4 regions of the Streptomyces sp. NPDC053755 genome follow, and region 1 is predicted to be linked to each of the others. Evidence: riboswitches for the same ligand, from Rfam matches in the RefSeq annotation. Region 1 holds a riboswitch; each other region holds the start of a gene.

Region 1 (4,081 bases):
CGGGCGGTCGCCGCCGCCCGGCTGCGTCCCGACAACCGCGCGGTGCTGGTGTACGAACCGGTCACTGCCGAGCACGGCGACAGCGTCAGCGAGAACGACGAGGAAGAGGGAGCGGACCAGTGAGCGACGCTGCCGCGGCTTTGACGAGCATGGAGTTCCACCCGCAGCCCCAGCCGGGCACCGCACGTCCCTGGGCCTTCCCGGCCCCGGAGCGGGGTGCGCTGGACAACGGCCTGACCGTGCTGCGCTGCCACCGTCCGGGCCAGCAGGTGGTGGCCGTCGAGATCTTCTTCGACGCCCCCCTGGAAGCCGAACCCGCGGGCCTCGACGGCGTCGCCACGATCATGGCGAGGGCCCTCTCCGAGGGCACCGACAAGCACACGGCGGAGGAGTTCGCCGCCGAGCTGGAGCGCTGCGGCGCCACACTCGACGCCCACGCCGACCACCCGGGCGTACGCGTCTCCCTCGAGGTCCCCGTCTCCCGGCTGCCCAAGGCGCTGGGCCTGCTCTCCGAGGCCCTGATCGCCCCGGCCTTCGACGACAGCGAGATCGAGCGCCTGGTGCGCAACCGCCTCGACGAGATCCCGCACGAGACGGCCAACCCGGCCCGCAGGGCGGCCAAGCAGCTCTCCAAGGAGCTGTTCCCGGCCGGCTCGCGCATGTCCCGGCCGCGCCAGGGCACCGAGGAGACCGTCGCCGCGATCGACGCCACGGCCGTCCGCGCCTTCTTCACGGCGCACATCCGGCCCGCCACGGCCACCGCCGTGGTCGTGGGCGACCTGACCGACGTCGACCTGGACGAGGTCCTCGCCGAGACGCTCGGCGCGTGGACCGGCGACACCGCCGAGCCGCGCCCCGTCCCGCCGATCACGGCCGACGACACCGGCCGTGTGGTCATCGTGGACCGCCCCGGCGCGGTCCAGACGCAGCTGCTGATCGGCCGCGTCGGCGCCGACCGGCACGACCGCGTCTGGCCCGCCCAGGTCCTCGGCACGTACTGCCTCGGCGGCACCCTCACCTCCCGCCTGGACCGGGTCCTGCGCGAGGAGAAGGGCTACACCTACGGCGTCCGGTCCTTCGGACAGGTGCTCCGTTCCGACGCCGAGGGCAACGGCGCCGCGATGCTCGCCATCAGCGGTTCGGTCGACACCCCCAACACCGGCCCGGCACTTGACGACCTGTGGAAGGTGCTGCGCACGCTCGCCGCGGAGGGACTGACCGACGCGGAGCGGGATGTGGCGGTGCAGAACCTGGTGGGTGTGGCGCCGCTCAAGTACGAGACCGCCGCCTCCGTCGCGGGGACGCTCGCCGACCAGGTCGAGCAGCACCTTCCGGACGACTTCCAGGCGCAGTTGTACGCGCGTCTGGCGGAGACGGGCACGGTGGAGGCGACGGCCGCGGTCGTCAACGCCTTCCCGGTGGACCGTCTGGTCACCGTGCTCGTGGGTGACGCGGCGCAGATCGAGGAGCCCGTGCGGGCGCTCGGCATCGGCGAAGTCACCGTCGTCACCGGCTGATCGAGGCGGAACAGACGCCACGGCGAGGACCCCGACGTCACCATACGTCGGGGTCCTCGCCTTTGTTGATCTTTTGTCCGTATTGAGGCGGAGGGTGGGTGTCTGCCCTGTGGCATGTCTTACAAACAGCCGAGTCCGTTTGCCGATTGAAAGACGGTCCGTTTAGCGTCAATCCGGCTGTTCGCCAGTTGCACCCGCCGCACCCGCGGCATCGGACAGTCATCGCCGAGTCCCCGTCAGGCGCGAGCCTGGGGAGCCGGGGACCCACACGAAGTCCCTGGGGTGAATCGGACGCCTTCGCACCCGTGCGGAGGGGCCCGTAGGAGACCTTCCTGCTCCGAACCCGTCAGCTAACCCGGTAGGCGAGAAGGAAGGAAAGGATCAGCCACTACATGGCGTTCACCCGTGCCACCGGGAAGCATCGTGGTCCGAGCCGTCTGGCGCGCCGCAGCGCGGGCATCGCCGGCGTCGCGACCCTCGCCACCACCGGCGTCATCGGAACCCTCGCTTCCCCGGCGCTCGCCGCTGACACGGACACCCGCTCGCTCGAGGACACCGGCATGAACCAGGCCGTCGTCTCCGAGTCGCTGGCGGACCGGATCGACGTGCAGGCGGCCGCGCAGGAGCGGGAGGCCGTCGAGGCCATCGCGAAGGCGAAGGCCGAGGCCCGTGCCAAGGCGGAGGCGAAGCGCAAGGCCGAGGCCCGCGCCAAGGAGATCCGCGAAGCCAAGGAGCGCGCCGCCCGGGAGGCCGAGCGCAAGCGCCTGAACTCCTTCCAGCTCCCCGTCGCCGGCTCGTACGTCACCACCGGGTACCAGACCGGCGGCTCCCTGTGGTCCTCCGGCAGCCACTCCGGCGTCGACTTCCACGCCTCCTACGGCAGCGAGGTCGTCTCCGTCGGCTCCGGCACCGTGGTCGAGGCCGGCTGGGGCGGCGCGTACGGCAACAACATCGTCATCCGGATGAACGACGGCACGTACACCCAGTACGGGCACCTTTCGGCCATCAGTGTCTCGGTCGGCGAGACCGTCACCCCGGGCGAGCGGATCGGCATCTCCGGCTCGACCGGCAACTCCACCGGCCCGCACCTGCACTTCGAGGCCCGCACGAGCGCCGAGTACGGCTCCGACATCAACCCGGTCGCGTACCTGCGCGCCCGCGGCGTGAACGTCTGACCCGACCGCGTCCGGCGAACGCCACCGGGCCGCCCAAGGCCCGACGAAAAAGCCCCGGCTCGTACCGAGCCGGGGCTTTTTCGTCGGCCAAAAGATATCCATGGATCTCCCGTAGCCATCGGAAATACCGCCCCGCTGCAATAGAGTCACCGAAGAGTCGACGAACAGACGTCCATCGGATGGGTTTCGCGCGGAAAAGGCGGAGGTCGAACATGCGCATCCCGGCGCATTCGGTATGCACGGCGATTCGGGACGACATCGTCTCCGGTCTCTTCGAGCGCGGCAGCCGGCTGACCGAGGAGCAGCTGGCGCGCCGTTACGGAGTCTCCCGCGTGCCGGTCCGCGAGGCGCTGCGCACCCTGGAGTCGGAGGGCTTCGTGGTCACCCGTCGGCACGCGGGCGCCCACGTCGCCGAGCCAACCGAGCAGGAGGCGGCGGACCTGCTGGACGTCCGGGCGCTCCTGGAGCCGCTGGGGGCCGCCCGCGCCGCCCAGCGGCGTACGGACGCGCACCTCAAGGTGTTGCGCGGCCTGGTCAGGCTGGGTCAGGAGCGTGCCCGCCGCGGCCAGGGCGACGACCTGCGCTCCCTGGGCGGCTGGTTCCACGAGACCCTCGCGCAGGCGTCCGGCAGTCCGGCGCTCACGGCGCTGCTCACGCAGCTGCGGCACAAGATCGCCTGGATGTACGCGATCGAGCCGACGGCGCAGCCGGTCGAGGCCTGGGCCGAGCACGGGGCGATCGTCGACGCGGTGGCCCGCGGAGACGCCGAGCGGGCCCGCGCCCTCACCGCCCTGCACGCCGAACGTTCGCTGGTCCTGTACCGGCCGAAGCGGCCCGAGCGCGGCCGTGTGAGGGCTTCGCAACATGTCGTAAACACCGCGAGCATCCGGAATTAACGACCGGGCCGTATACAAAGAGAAGTAATGGGGCGGTGGAATTCTGCTGCCCGGAAATGCGGGGCCCTTAAAGGCCCCTCGATCGATTTCGTCGACAGGGCATCGCGTCGGCGGGCTCGCGAATTCGGGCTGTCCGGAATCCTTTCCCCTGGAGTCCTCGCGGCCCGGGCCCCGGCCTTCCCGTGGCCTCGCCGCAGGACGCGCGAGACGGCCGGACGCGCGAGCCGGCAGGACGCGGGGACCGGCAGGACGCGTGAGGCGTCCCGGCCGTGCGCCCTGCCGTGCCGGTCTGTCCGGTGCCGGCCTGTGGCCCGGCAGACGCGAAGGAGCCGCGTCCGCCGGGGGGCGGGACGCGGCTCCTTCGCGAGGTGACGTCAGACGGTCTCGGGAAGCTCTTCGAGACCCTCGGCAACCAGCTTGGCGAGACGGTCCAGCGCGGCTTCGGCGCCCTCGGCGTCCGAAGCGAGCACGATCTCCTCGCCGCCCTGTGCGC
Region 2 (4,081 bases), on a different contig from region 1:
GCGGGAAGGACGCGTCGGGGACGCTGTGCGCGATGGCGCGGTGGAAGAGGCCGTCGGCTCGTCGGCTGCTCATCAGGCAGGCCACCGCCCCGGCGCCGGCGGACTGCCCGGCGACGGTGACGTCGGCCGGGTCTCCGCCGAAGGCGGTGATGTGGTCGCGTACCCATTCCAGCGCGGCGATCAGGTCGAGCAGTCCGCGGTTGTCGGGGAAGCCGGGCACGTGGCCGAACCCTTCGAAACCGAGGCGGTAGTTGCAGGTCACCACGGTCAGACCGGCGCGGGCGAGGGCGGATCCGTCGTAGTCGGGCTGAGCGGAGGAGCCGAAGGTGTAGGCGCCGCCGTGGATCCAGAACAGCACGGGGAGCGGGCCCTCGGCGTCGTCCGGCGTCCAGACGTTGAGGGTCAGGACGTCCTCGTCGCCCGGGCGCCAGACCGGGGCTCCGGGCAGTTCCGCCGACTGCGGGGCGACGGGCCCGAAGCGCGTGCAGTCCCGTACCCCGTCCCAGGGCTCGACGGGCCGGGGCTCGCGGAAGCGGGCGGCCCCGAAGGGCGGTGCGGCGTAGGGGATTCCCCGCGTGACGCGCAGTCCGTCGGTGATCGTTCCCCCGACCTCGCCGAGCTTCGTCGTCACGGTGGCCCCGGTCGCTGACACACCCACAGATGCTCCCCCATCGGTTCGCGGTCCGGCCGGTCCGTCCGTCCGGCTGCACAGGCTTCCACGGCGCCCACGGCCCGGCAATCGCATAATCCGCCGTCGTCGGTGTTCGCGAGTCGGCCACCTCGGCGCGGGCGCCGGTCGTCGTCCAGACCTCTCGGTACGGCGGCGTGCGAGGGCTCCGACGCGGTACGTCGCCCCGTGCGGCCACGCGGGGCCGCACGGTCACGGCAACGGCCGGTCGCGGTCGCGGTCGCGGCGACAGTGCGGAGGTGCGCTCAGCCCGTCGGGGATCGACCGCACACCGCTCCGCCTTCGGGGAGCCCACGGCCCTCCCCTCCTCGGTGCGAGACGGGCCGGTCCGGCCCCGGGCAGGTCACGGCCTGTCCGGCTGGCCCGCCGCGCGCCGGCGAGCCCGTCCGTCGGCGACGGTGTACGCGAGACCCGGAAGCACCAGCGCCACGCTCGCCCCCAGGGGCACGCCGAACAGCGGCTCCACACCGGCGAGCCGGTCGGTGATCACGAGGGCCGGGAGGCCGGCGACGAGCGCGACCAGCCAGCCCCTTCCCAGGCCCAGGGAGCCTCGGCGCAGCTCGAGCGCGACGGTGACCACGGCGATCGCGGCACAGAAGGCCAGGTGGCCCGCGGCGACATCCACGGCCGGCGTCCACCGGCGCAGGTGGGTGATCAGCAGCAGCACGCCCGCGACGAAGGGGATCATGGCCGCGAGGCGCGCCACGCGCCGGTGCAGCGGCCGGCGGGCGGCGGCCCAGGAGGCGGCGAACGCCTTGACGTCCTCCCCGACCACCTCGCGCGGGGTGCGCCCGGCGGCCTCCGCGTCCTGAAGGTGGGCGGCCAGCTCGGCGAGCATGTCGCGGACGGCCGCGTCGTCGATGCCGCGGTACTCCCAGTTGCTGCGGCACACCGCGAGTACACGTTCGGATGTCATGTGGTCGTCTCCCCCGTCGGTTTCGATGGTGCGGTCAGTCGGCCCGGTCAGGCCGATCCGGCCCGGTCGGGCCTGCCAGGACACGGCCGGCCTGGGCGGCGAAGTCCCGCCAGACGGCTCGCCCGCTGTCCAGTTCGGCGCGGCCCGGCCCGGTGAGCCGGTAGTACTTGCGGGGCGCGCCGCCGCTGGCCGACGGCGCCCGGTAGGACTCGACGAGCCCGGCCCGCTCCATCCGGGCGAGCAGGGGGTAGATGCTTCCCTCGCTCACCGGCTCCAGACCGCTCTCCGCGAGCGCTTCGACGAACTCATAGCCGTACCGTGGTCGTTCGGCGATCAGGGAGAGCAGACAGAGGTCGAACACCCCGCGCAGAAGCTGGCTGCGCCGCTGGTCGCCGGCGCCCGGCAGCTCCTTTGTCATGCGGCGCATGATAGTGAGCGACTACCTTGCGCCACAAGGCACCCTTCTCCCCCCACCCTCGTGGGACATAAAGCACCAAAAGGGATATCAAGGGATATTGATGTCGTTTCCTTTTGAGGTTGCACACTACGGTGAATAACGCATAAAAACCGATATCACTCCCCCGGTGACATGAATCACGCCCCTGCCCGGAACGGCCCCCGGCGACCCGGCGACCCCCTGCTGCCCAAGGGAGTTCGGCCCCGGCCTTCCCCGCGCCGAGGGCCACGTCACACCACGGGCACACATTCTGGAATTACCCGCACGGCCAGGGACTTGTTTCCGTCGACATTTCTCGCCTACGGTCACCTGCATTCGAGCGGATCGCCGAATCCTGCCACCGCCCGAAAGACCAACTATTCACCCGTCGGCAGGAGCGGGGGACCCACCTTTCTCTCCGGTTCGGGATTCCGGATCGGATCGGGGTGAAGTCGCACACGTGCGGCCGGGCATCTCCAGCCCGAACCCGACAGCTCACCCCGCAGGCGCCGGAGAGGAACCCATCATGCCTGCACACGGTAAGCACCGGCGCCCCAAGCACCGTCCCCTGACTCGTGGCCTCGCCCTCGCCGGCACCGGCGGCGCCGCCCTGGCCCTGCCGCTGGTCGCCACCGCCGCCGCTCACGCGACGCCCTCCGCCGCCTCCGGAACGCCCACCGGAATTGTCACGGAGAAGACCGTATCCAGCGCCGTGGAAAAGATCAAAGAATCGATTCCCGCCGCCTCGACCCCGGCGCGTTCCTACACGGTCACGGCCGGTGATTCCCTTTCCCTGATCGCGCACGAGCAGGGCGTACGCGGCGGTTGGAAGGTCCTTTACGACATCAACCGAAGCGTCGTGGGTGACAATCCGTCACTCATCCACCCGGGTCTGGAACTGACGCTCCGGAAGCAGGCGGCCGCGCCCAAGGCGCCTGCCAAGGCCGAGACCACGAGCAAGCCGAAGGCGAAGGCCAAGGCCAAGCCGAAGAGCACGGCGAGCACGAGCGCCGACCGCGCCAGCCGTTCGCAGGACCGCGGCGCCGCGCCCGTCAAGGCGGCGCAGGCGGCCGCCCCCGCCGCCGCGCCGGCCGCTCCGCGCTATACCAACGACCTCGACGGCTGGATCCGCGAGTCGCTGGACATCATGGCCTCGTACGGGATCCCCGGCACCTACGAGGGGATCCAGCGCAACATCATGCGGGAGTCCTCCGGCAACCCGCAGGCCATCAACCTCTGGGACTCCAACGCCCTCAAGGGCACTCCCTCGAAGGGCCTGCTCCAGGTGATCGAGCCGACGTTCCTCGCCTATCACGTCCCCGGTACGTCGATGGACCTCTTCGACCCCGTCGCGAACATCACCGCCGCCTGCAACTACGCGGCCGACCGCTACGGCTCGATCGACAACGTCAACGGCCCCTACTAAACGGCCGGTGAGGACGACGACGGCGAGGACCCGGCCGCTCGGGGGCCGGGACCTCGCCGTCGCCGTGCGCCCCCGGACCGGGCCGTAAGCGGTCTGCGGCATTCCGTCCCACGTGCCGACGGCGGAAGGCAGGATGGGCCCTTCGCAGACCCGTGGCCGGGGAGACCGCGGGTCGTCGCCGAAGGGGGAGACAGTTGAAGAGAAGCATCGCCTGGTGCGCCGGCGCGGTCGCGCTGGCGGCTCTGATCACCGGGGCGGGGCCCGCCACGGCCGACTCCGCGACCGCGCGAGCCGGGATCTGCGAGCCGGGACCGAAGGTCCTGCCCTCGCTCGCGGCCTCGGCGGGCGGCGCGTTCGCCACCGAGGGCGTGCACGACCTCGGGCCCCGCCGCCTCGCCGTCGGCGCGAGCGGCGGCCTGCCCGTGTACTGGACCGGCGACCGGGTCCACCCGGTGCCCCTCCCCGCCGGTTACGACGAGGGGGTCGTCCGCGCGGTCAACCGCAAAGGGCTCATGGCCGGCTGGCTGACGCGGCGGTCCGACCGCACGGTGGCGCTGTTCACCTTCCGCAGGGGCGACACCGCTGTCCGCCTCCTCGGCGAGGGCGGGACGTCGG
Region 3 (4,081 bases), on a different contig from region 1:
GAATACGTCCATGTCTCTTGATCTCGAATCGTCTGCCACGGGAGCACATCTTTCCTTTACGGGTGTGACCTACGCGACCGTAAGGAGGTGTTGACGGAGGGTGAGATATGCCACCGGTCAAGATTGCACCAAGGCGGAATACGCGAAGGGCCCGGCACGAAGGTGCCGGGCCCGGTGCGCCCCCGGGGGGCAGCGGGTGCGCGGGACGCGTCAGACGCCGACGCCCTTCTGGCGCAGGTACTCGAGCGGGTCGATGTCCGAGCCGTAGCCCGGCCCGGTGCGCATCTCGAAGTGCAGGTGCGGACCGCTGGAGTTGCCGGTGGAACCGGACAGCCCGATCTCGTCGCCACCGCTGACGGACTGGCCGGCGGAGACGGAGAGGGAGGAGAGGTGGGCGTACTGCGAGTAGGTGCCGTCGGCGTGCTGGATGACGACCTCGTTGCCGTACGACCCGCTCCAGCCGGCGGAGTACACCGTGCCGGCGCCGACGGCCTTGACCGAGGTGCCGGAGGAGGCCATGAAGTCGACGCCGGTGTGGTAGCCGGAGGACCACATGGAGCCGGAGGCGCGGTACGGGGTGGAGATGCCGTTGCCGACCGGGGCGACCCAGCCGGAGGCCGCGGCCCGCGGCTCCTGGGCGGGCGCCGCCGCCGTGCGCTCGGCGCTGCGGGAGCTGCGCGTCGCGGAGTCGTCGGAGGAGGACTTCTCGGCCTTCGGCGCGGCCTTGGGGGCAGCGGCCTTGGGCGCGGGCGCCTTGGCGGTGGACTTGGCGCCGATGGTGAGCTTCATGCCGGGGAAGATCAGGGAGGGGTTCTCGCCGACGACCTGCCGGTTGTCCTGGTAGAGCTTCTTCCAGCCGCCGGCCAGGTGGTGCTCGGTGGCGATCTTGGACAGGTAGTCCCCGGCGACGACGGAGTACGTCCTGGGCTTGGCCTTGGCGGCGGCCGGGGCCTTCGCGGGAGCGGCGGCGACGGCGGCGACGGCCTGCTCGGGGGTCGCGGCGGGAGCGGACTTCTCGGCGGCGTGGGCTCCGGTCGCGCCGAGGAGCGGCAGGGCGACGACGGCGCCGCCCGTTCCGGCGGCGACGAATCCGCGCGTGATCGGGTTGACCTTGGGACGGCGGTGCTTACCCTTCGCGGGCATGGCGAATTCCTCTCCGTCGCCTGCGAGGTGAGCTGTCGGGTTCGGGCTGGAGTTGCCCGGTCGCCATGGCGCGCGACTTCACCCCAAGCCGTTCCGGATCGACCGGACCGGCGTACTACCTGGGTCCCCCGCTCCTGCCATACGTGGGTGGGTGCGGATTCCGGACGGTGGCAGGATTCGGCGGTCCGACCGGATTGACGGTGACCGTAGACGAGCCGGTCGGCGCGAACAAGCCGTCCTATTCCCCGCGCATTCCGAGGGCTGATCTCCGCCCGGAATTCCGGTCACCCTCCGTGGATGCCGCCCCCTCGGTCTCCTTTTCTCGCAGGGAGTTCACGAAAGACGATCAGGCACGTTCCGTCACGGTTATGACGCTGCTCACGCACCGAAACCCATCTCCCCTTTTACCAGGGCGCGTTATCACCAAGGCCCTAATTCGGACAGAACACCCATTCCCGTCCGAGGGGTGTGCGCGGGGGCCACCACCCGGAATGATTGCCCCAGGAACCGATCTCGTATCGTCGAAGTCCGCCAACACTCAGGAGCACTCGTGACGCAGCAGCTGCCGCAGGTCTCGTCGACCGAACCCGAGCTGAGCGGGGTCCGCAACTTCCGGGACGTGGGCGGCCTGCCGACCATGGACGGCCGGTCGGTCAGGTTCGGCCGCCTCTTCCGCAGCGGCCACCTGGCGCACGCCACCGAGGAGGACGCGGCCTTCCTCGCCGGCCTCGGGCTGCACACCGTCTTCGACTTCCGCAACGCGGCCGACCGGAAGGTCGAGGGCGCGGACGTCGAACTCCCCGGCGTGCGGAACGTGAACATCCCGCTGAACGACCCGGCCGACGGCAAGGAGTTCTGGAAGCTGGTCAGCGGCGGGGCACTGGAGCAGCTGCGCGAGGCCCTCGGCGACGGCAAGGCGGCCGACCGCATGGCTGGTTCGTACCGGAAGATGGTGGTCGACCGGACGGCGGAGCACAGCCGGGTCCTGCACGCGATGGCCGACGACAGCGTGCCCGCCCTGATGCACTGCGCCGCCGGCAAGGACCGCGCGGGGCTGTCCATAGCGATCTCACTGCTCGCGGTCGGCGTCGAGCGGGAGGCGATAGAGGCGGACTACGTCAAGTCGAACGACCCCCACCGCCGCTACAAGATCCGTCGCAGCTCCACTTCCGCGGACGCGATGGCCCCCGAGGTGATGGAGCTGCTCGGCCCCCTCTTCGACGCGCGGGTGGAGTACCTCCGGGCGGCGTTCGACACCATGGAGCGGACCTGGGGCACGACGGAGAACTACCTGTCGCAGGGCCTCGCGCTCGCCCCCGAGACGCGGGAGCGGCTGCGCGCGCGGCTGGTCACCGAGGCCTGAGCCGGCGAGGAGCCGCGCGCGCCCGGGAGGCCGGGACCGGGACCACCGGTCACGGGTTCTGACCGCCGAGCGTGAACAGCAGGTAGAGGAAGCCGGCGAAGAGGTGCCCGGCCACGAGATAGGCGAAGAGGCGCAGGACCAGCCCCTTGGGGAACTTGCCGCCCCCTCGCTCCTCGCCGGTGACCGCAGTTGATTTGTCGGACATGTCGGATCCCTTCCGTGGATTCACCGCGGGAGCGCGGTCCCGTCACCGAGACACGTCTCGGCGGCGGGGCTCTGCATCAGCGTGTGGACGAAGAGCAGATCGGCGCCGCCGCTCGTGGCGGCACCGATGCGATGGGGCGTGAGCGAGTCGAAGTGGGCGCTGTCGCCAGGATCCAGGACGTGCACGGCGTCGGCCAGCGACAGCCGCACGCGGCCGGCGACGACGTGCAGCCACTCCTCACCCGGGTGGACGCGCACGAGGTCGGAACGGGTGGCGTACGGCACGTGGACGCGGAGCGCCTGCAGCGCGCGCCCGGGCCCGCCGGCCTGGTGGTAGATCCAGCCGTCGGCCTCGACGGGCTCGGACCGGCCGGCGCGGATGACGGGGTCCCGCTCGGCCGGGACCTCGCCGAGGAGGGCGGAGACCGTCGTACCGTAGATGCGGGCCAGCGCGAGCAGCATCGGCAGCGAGGGCTGGCGACGGCCCGTCTCCAGCCGGGACAGGTGCGCCGGGGAGAGGCCGGCCCTGCGGGCGGCGGCCTCCAGCGTGAGCCCGCGCCGCCGGCGCAGCCCGCGCAGCTGGGGGGCCACGTCCGGAAGGACGGCGGCTTCGTCCGGTCCGTCCGGCGCGAGGGGGTCCGGGGACGGTCCCGCGGAAAGGTGCTCCATCCCTCTATTGCGCCAGGAACCTGCCCCTGAGGCAAGTTTCTTGCCTCAGGGGCAAACGCCGGCGACGCACCCGCCCGACGCCGCCTGCGGCCGCCCTAGCGCTGGGCCACCGCCTGCTTGACCAGCGTCTTCCCGAAGTCCCACATCAGCCCACCGCCGCCGTGGGCGTCGTCCATCACCGCCGTGAACGCGGTCAGGAACCGCTCGATGTCCGCCTCGTCGATGACCAGCGGCGGAATCAGCTTGATCACCTCCATGTGGTCCCCCGACACCTGGGTCAGGATGCGGTGCCGCTGGAGCAGCGGGACCACCACCATCTGGGCGAAGAGTCCCTTCCGGGCGGCCTGCAGCATGGTCCACCGGCCGCGCAGCCCGAGCGACGACGGGCGCCCGAACTCGATGCCGATCATCAGCCCGCGCCCGCGGATCTCGTGGAGCAGTTCGTAGCGGGGCACGAGCTCCTTCAGCCGCGAGGACAGCAGCTCGCCCATCCTCCGCGCGTGGGCCACCGTGCCCTCGGACTCCATCACCGAGAGCACGGCGAGCCCGGCCGCCATGGCCTGTGCGTTGGACCCGAAGCTGGCCGAGTGGACGAGGACCCGGTCCATCGAGGAGTACACCTTCTTGAAGATCCAGTCCTTGCCCAGGGTCGCCCCGACGGGTACGTAGCCGCCGGAGAGCGCCTTGGCGACACAGACCAGG
Region 4 (4,081 bases), on a different contig from region 1:
GTCGCCGGTTTCACCGCCACCGGCTTCGCCTTCACCGAGAACATCCTCTATCTCGGCAGGGCCTTCGGGGAGGACCAGGAGTTCGGCTCCTCGGGCCTCGGCTCGGTGACGGCCGGCACCTTCTTCGTGCGGATCGTGATGTCGCCGTTCGCGCATCCGCTCTTCACCGTGCTCACCGGCCTCGGCTTCGGCTTCGCGGCTCTCGCAGCCCGCCGGAGGCGAATCCGCCGGATCCTGCTCCCCGTGGCCGGCCTGGTCCTCGCCATGGGCATGCACGCCCTGTGGAACGGCTCGGCCGTGTTCGGCGGCTGGGGGTTCATCCTGGTGTACGGCATGTTCATGGTGCCGGCGTTCGCGTTGCTGACCTGGCTGGCGATATGGAGCCGGCAGCGGGAGCTGCGCACGATATCCGGGCAGCTCCCGGCGTACGCGGCGGCGGGCTGGCTCTCCCCCGCCGAGCCGCTCGCGCTCTCCTCCATGCGGGCCCGCTCGATGGCCCGCGCCTTCGCCGCACGGACGTACGGAAAGCCCGCGGCGCAGGCGGTCGGGGAGTACGAGGCCTTCGCGACGACCTTGGCGTTCCTGCGCCACCGGGCCGAGCGGGGCGCGGCGGAACCGGACTTCGCCGCCCGCGAGCAGGAACTGCTGCACCACCTCTGGCAGCGCAAGGCGGTGGCCTCCCCCGCGCTCACGTACGCGGCGCGGGCCACCGGGCAGGTGTGGGCGCCGCCGCAGTACCTCGACTACAGCGGCTACAACCCGTACCGCAGCTGACGGACGCCCGGCCCGTACCGGGCACGGCGGCGTCCGCCGCGCCGGCCAGGACCGACCTGCCGGGTCAGACGTTCAGGCCCTTGTCCCGGAGCCAGGCCGCCGGATCCACGCCGGATCCGCCCGGGGTGTGGACCTCCAGGTGGAGGTGGGCTCCCGTGACGTTGCCGGTCGCGCCCACGCGGCCGATCGTCTCGCCGGTGCCCACCGACTGACCGGCGGCGGCGGTCATGGAGGAGAGGTGGCAGTACCAGATCTCCGTACCGTCCTCCAGCTCCAGGACGATGCGGTAGCCGTACGCGCCGGACCAGCCGGCCGAGGTGATGGTGCCGCCGTGGACCGCCTTGACCGGCGTGCCCGTGGGGGCGGCGAGGTCGAGACCCGTGTGGTAGCCCGAGGACCACATCGAGCCGGACTCGCCGAAGGTGGAGGTGATGACGTAGGAGGAGGTGGGCAGGGCGTAGCTCGCGGCGAGCTTCGCCAGGCGCTCCGCCTCGGCCTTGGCCGCCGCTTCGGCCTCGGCCTGCTTCTTCGCCTCGGCCGCCGCCTTCTCCGCGGCGCTCGCCTTGGCGGCCGCCTCGGCAGCGGCCTTCTCGGCCGCCGCCTTCTCCGCCGCGGCCTTCTCGGCGGCGTCGGCGGATGCCTGCTGCTGCTCGGCCTGCTGGAGGATGCGGGCGCGCAGCGCCTCGCCCGCGTCGGCGGTGGACGCGGAGGCGGTGGTGGCCTCGGCCGCCCCGGTGCCCTCGGCCTCCAGGGCGAGTGTGGCGGTGAGCGGCTGGAGGTTGCCCGTCGCGGCGACGTCGCCAGCTCCGTCGGTCCCGTCCTCGAGGAGTTCGCCGACGCCGGGCAGCTGGGAGGCGTCCGGGAGGTCGAGGTCGGGAAGGGATATGGAGACGGCGGGCTTCTCCTGGGCGGTGGCCAGGCCGCCCGCGCCGACGGCGGCGATCACACCGACGCCGAGGACGGTGGAGGAGCGGGCGAAGCCGGAGCGCTGCTTGACGACGCGGTGACGGCCTCCGGAGCGGGCCTGCTGGCGGAGGGAGTCCTCGGTCGGGTTCCACTCCTCCCAGGTGCCCGCGTCGTGGTCCGTCCCGGCGGCACCCGAGGCACCGAACGCGTCGAAGGGGGCTTCGGGGGCAGGGGTGTTGGACGCCACGGAGGCGTGCTCCTTTCCTTCCTTCTCGCCTACCGGGTTAGCTGACGGGTTCGGAGCAGGAAGGTCTCCTACGGGCACGGTCGCACAGGTGCGAAAGCGCCCGATTCACCCCAAGTGGTGGTTCCCCGGTTCCCTTTCAGGATTCGGCGCACGCGCACGGTGCCGTCTCTTGCGACGACTGGGACGACCGCGCTGCGTTATCGAACGTTAATAGACAGGGGGTCCTGATTCCAAGCTGTTCCTACTGATCGTTCACAGGATTGCGGGGTATTGGCCCGACTTGACCCCCCTCCCGTGAAAAGGCGGTGCGCAACTCGAAACTGATGTTAAGTCAACTGTTATCGGAGCGGGATCTTTCGATCACGGATGGTCACGACCGCCCCCGTCACGGCACCACGGGCATCGTCCGCCGCCGCACCGGCTGCCCCAACGCCGGACGGCTCACCGCCAACAGCGCCATGTCGTCCGTCGTCCCGCCGCCGGTGTACCGGCGCACATCGTCGACGAGCGCGTCGAGCAGCTCCTCCGGCCCCGGGAAGATCCTCCCGGCGAGACGCTCCGCCGGGTCGTAGAAGGCCCCGTGGGCGTCGCGCGCCTCCGAGAGGCCGTCCGTGAAGAGGAGCAGCGTGGCGCCCGGCGGGTACGGCGTCGCGTCTGCCCGGTCCGGCCACGCGGCCAGATCGCCCATTCCGAGGGGCAGCGCGGGCTCGGTCGGCGCCAGCATGGTCAGGCCGCCGTCGGCGAACAGCAGCAGCGGCTCCGGGTGCCCGCGGTTGACCACCCGGATGAGCCCGGCACCGCGCGGGATCTCGGCCAGGACGGCGGTGGTGAACCCCTCGGCGGCGTCCAGGCCGGCCCGCCGGGTGCCCTCGCGGGCCAGCGCCCGCTCCAGGCGCTGGGCGACGCCCTCCAGCGTCGACTCCTGCTCGGCCGCCTCCCGGAAGGCGCCGATGACGACGGCGACGGCCTCGACCGCGTCCAGGCCCTTGCCCCGTACGTCACCGACCACGAGCCGTACGCCGTGGGGGGTGTCCTGGACGGCGAACAGGTCGCCTCCGATGAACGCGTCCGCCTGCGCGGCCTCGTAGCGTGCCGCGATCTGCAGCCCGCCGATCCGCTCGGCGGGCGTCGGCAGCACGGCCTTCTGCGCCGCCTCGGCGATCACCCGCGCCGATGCCAGCCGCTCGCCGCTGCGCCGCACGACCCGGTTGATCAGCAGGGCGAGGGCGGAGACCGTGATGACCGTGAAGGTCTCGGTGAGCGCCGGGACGTCGGTGAGGGTGTCGTTGTAGACGTGCAGCCCGATGGAGGCCAGTACGGCGGCGATGCCGGTGAGCAGGGTCGTCAGCATCGAGAAGAGCGGGGCCGCGATGAGCGGGGCGGCGGAGAACAGCGGGGCGGCGGTGTAGGCGGGCGGGGTCGACAGGTCGAAGACGATCCCTCCCGCGATGACCAGCGGAGGCAGGGCCCGGATGAACCGGCGGGCGCGTTCGCCACGCGGACGCGGATGCCCGGAGGTCCCGTTCCCCGCCGCTGGCTGCCCCACCTGTGCTCTCCTGCCGGGTCCGTACACGGCGACGGACGGTACCGTGCCCTCCCCAGCCTGCCGGGAGCCGCGCCGGGCGGCGACCTCCACTCCGCCGACTGGGGGACGGCCCGCACGCGCCACTCCCCCGACGACGGGCTCGGCGCCGACCCTTCGCGCGGTGGCGGCGGGGAGGCGCGGTCACGGCCTAGAGGTTCCGCTCGGCGTAGATCTCCATGGCGTCCCGGACGAGAACCGCCGTGCCCTCGCCGTGCTTGTCGTAGTGGACGGTGAAACGCGGGTCGTCGACGTACATCCGGCCGAGGCCGATCACGTACTCCTTCGCGGGCGTCGTCGTGTGCGACAGCCACGCCACCTGTCGCCGGGCCAGCTCCTGCACCTCGTCGCTGCCGGCGGCGAGGCCGTCCCTGGCCGCCTGCCCGAAGTCGCGGGCGATGCCGGCCTGCTCGTCCATGAACGCCTGCTTCCGCTCGGCGCTGAGCGAGCGCCACCAGCGGTCCCCCTTCTCGTACGCGTCGCGGCCCCAGCGTTCGCTGACCTCCGCCTCGTACCGCGTGTGATCGAATCCGTCGAACACTTCCTCGGCCATGAGTTCTTCTCCGTTCTCG

The links. Region 1 has a riboswitch for cyclic di-AMP ahead of AB0K65_RS03345 (M23 family metallopeptidase). Riboswitches for the same ligand answer to the same signal wherever they lie in the genome.
Region 2: linked by a shared signal. The riboswitch ahead of AB0K65_RS19035 (LysM peptidoglycan-binding domain-containing protein) and the one ahead of AB0K65_RS03345 (M23 family metallopeptidase) in region 1 are both predicted to bind cyclic di-AMP.
Region 3: linked by a shared signal. The riboswitch ahead of AB0K65_RS06170 (LysM peptidoglycan-binding domain-containing M23 family metallopeptidase) and the one ahead of AB0K65_RS03345 (M23 family metallopeptidase) in region 1 are both predicted to bind cyclic di-AMP.
Region 4: linked by a shared signal. The riboswitch ahead of AB0K65_RS31485 (M23 family metallopeptidase) and the one ahead of AB0K65_RS03345 (M23 family metallopeptidase) in region 1 are both predicted to bind cyclic di-AMP.

Annotation. Positions count from the first base shown of each region.
Region 1 covers NZ_JBFASK010000002.1:116,429-120,509, forward strand. The annotation lists gene AB0K65_RS03335 (pitrilysin family protein) at 1-123, shown strand, start outside; gene AB0K65_RS03340 (pitrilysin family protein) at 120-1,517, shown strand; cyclic di-AMP (ydaO/yuaA leader) riboswitch at 1,731-1,897, shown strand; gene AB0K65_RS03345 (M23 family metallopeptidase) at 1,910-2,692, shown strand; gene AB0K65_RS03350 (GntR family transcriptional regulator) at 2,905-3,588, shown strand; gene AB0K65_RS03355 (HPr family phosphocarrier protein) at 3,963-4,081, opposite strand, start outside.
Region 2 covers NZ_JBFASK010000018.1:117,072-121,152, reverse strand. The annotation lists gene AB0K65_RS19050 (carboxylesterase family protein) at 1-631, opposite strand, end outside; gene AB0K65_RS19045 (hypothetical protein) at 1,032-1,604, opposite strand; gene AB0K65_RS19040 (PadR family transcriptional regulator) at 1,639-2,022, opposite strand; cyclic di-AMP (ydaO/yuaA leader) riboswitch at 2,377-2,562, shown strand; gene AB0K65_RS19035 (LysM peptidoglycan-binding domain-containing protein) at 2,567-3,466, shown strand; gene AB0K65_RS19030 (hypothetical protein) at 3,661-4,081, shown strand, end outside.
Region 3 covers NZ_JBFASK010000004.1:9,444-13,524, forward strand. The annotation lists gene AB0K65_RS06165 (SGNH/GDSL hydrolase family protein) at 1-12, opposite strand, end outside; gene AB0K65_RS06170 (LysM peptidoglycan-binding domain-containing M23 family metallopeptidase) at 211-1,143, opposite strand; cyclic di-AMP (ydaO/yuaA leader) riboswitch at 1,148-1,336, opposite strand; gene AB0K65_RS06175 (tyrosine-protein phosphatase) at 1,694-2,506, shown strand; gene AB0K65_RS06180 (DUF6126 family protein) at 2,556-2,711, opposite strand; gene AB0K65_RS06185 (XRE family transcriptional regulator) at 2,732-3,379, opposite strand; gene AB0K65_RS06190 (aspartate aminotransferase family protein) at 3,475-4,081, opposite strand, start outside.
Region 4 covers NZ_JBFASK010000062.1:16,312-20,392, forward strand. The annotation lists gene AB0K65_RS31480 (PrsW family intramembrane metalloprotease) at 1-774, shown strand, start outside; gene AB0K65_RS31485 (M23 family metallopeptidase) at 839-1,927, opposite strand; cyclic di-AMP (ydaO/yuaA leader) riboswitch at 1,939-2,086, opposite strand; gene AB0K65_RS31490 (PP2C family protein-serine/threonine phosphatase) at 2,313-3,473, opposite strand; gene AB0K65_RS31495 (MerR family transcriptional regulator) at 3,661-4,081, opposite strand, start outside.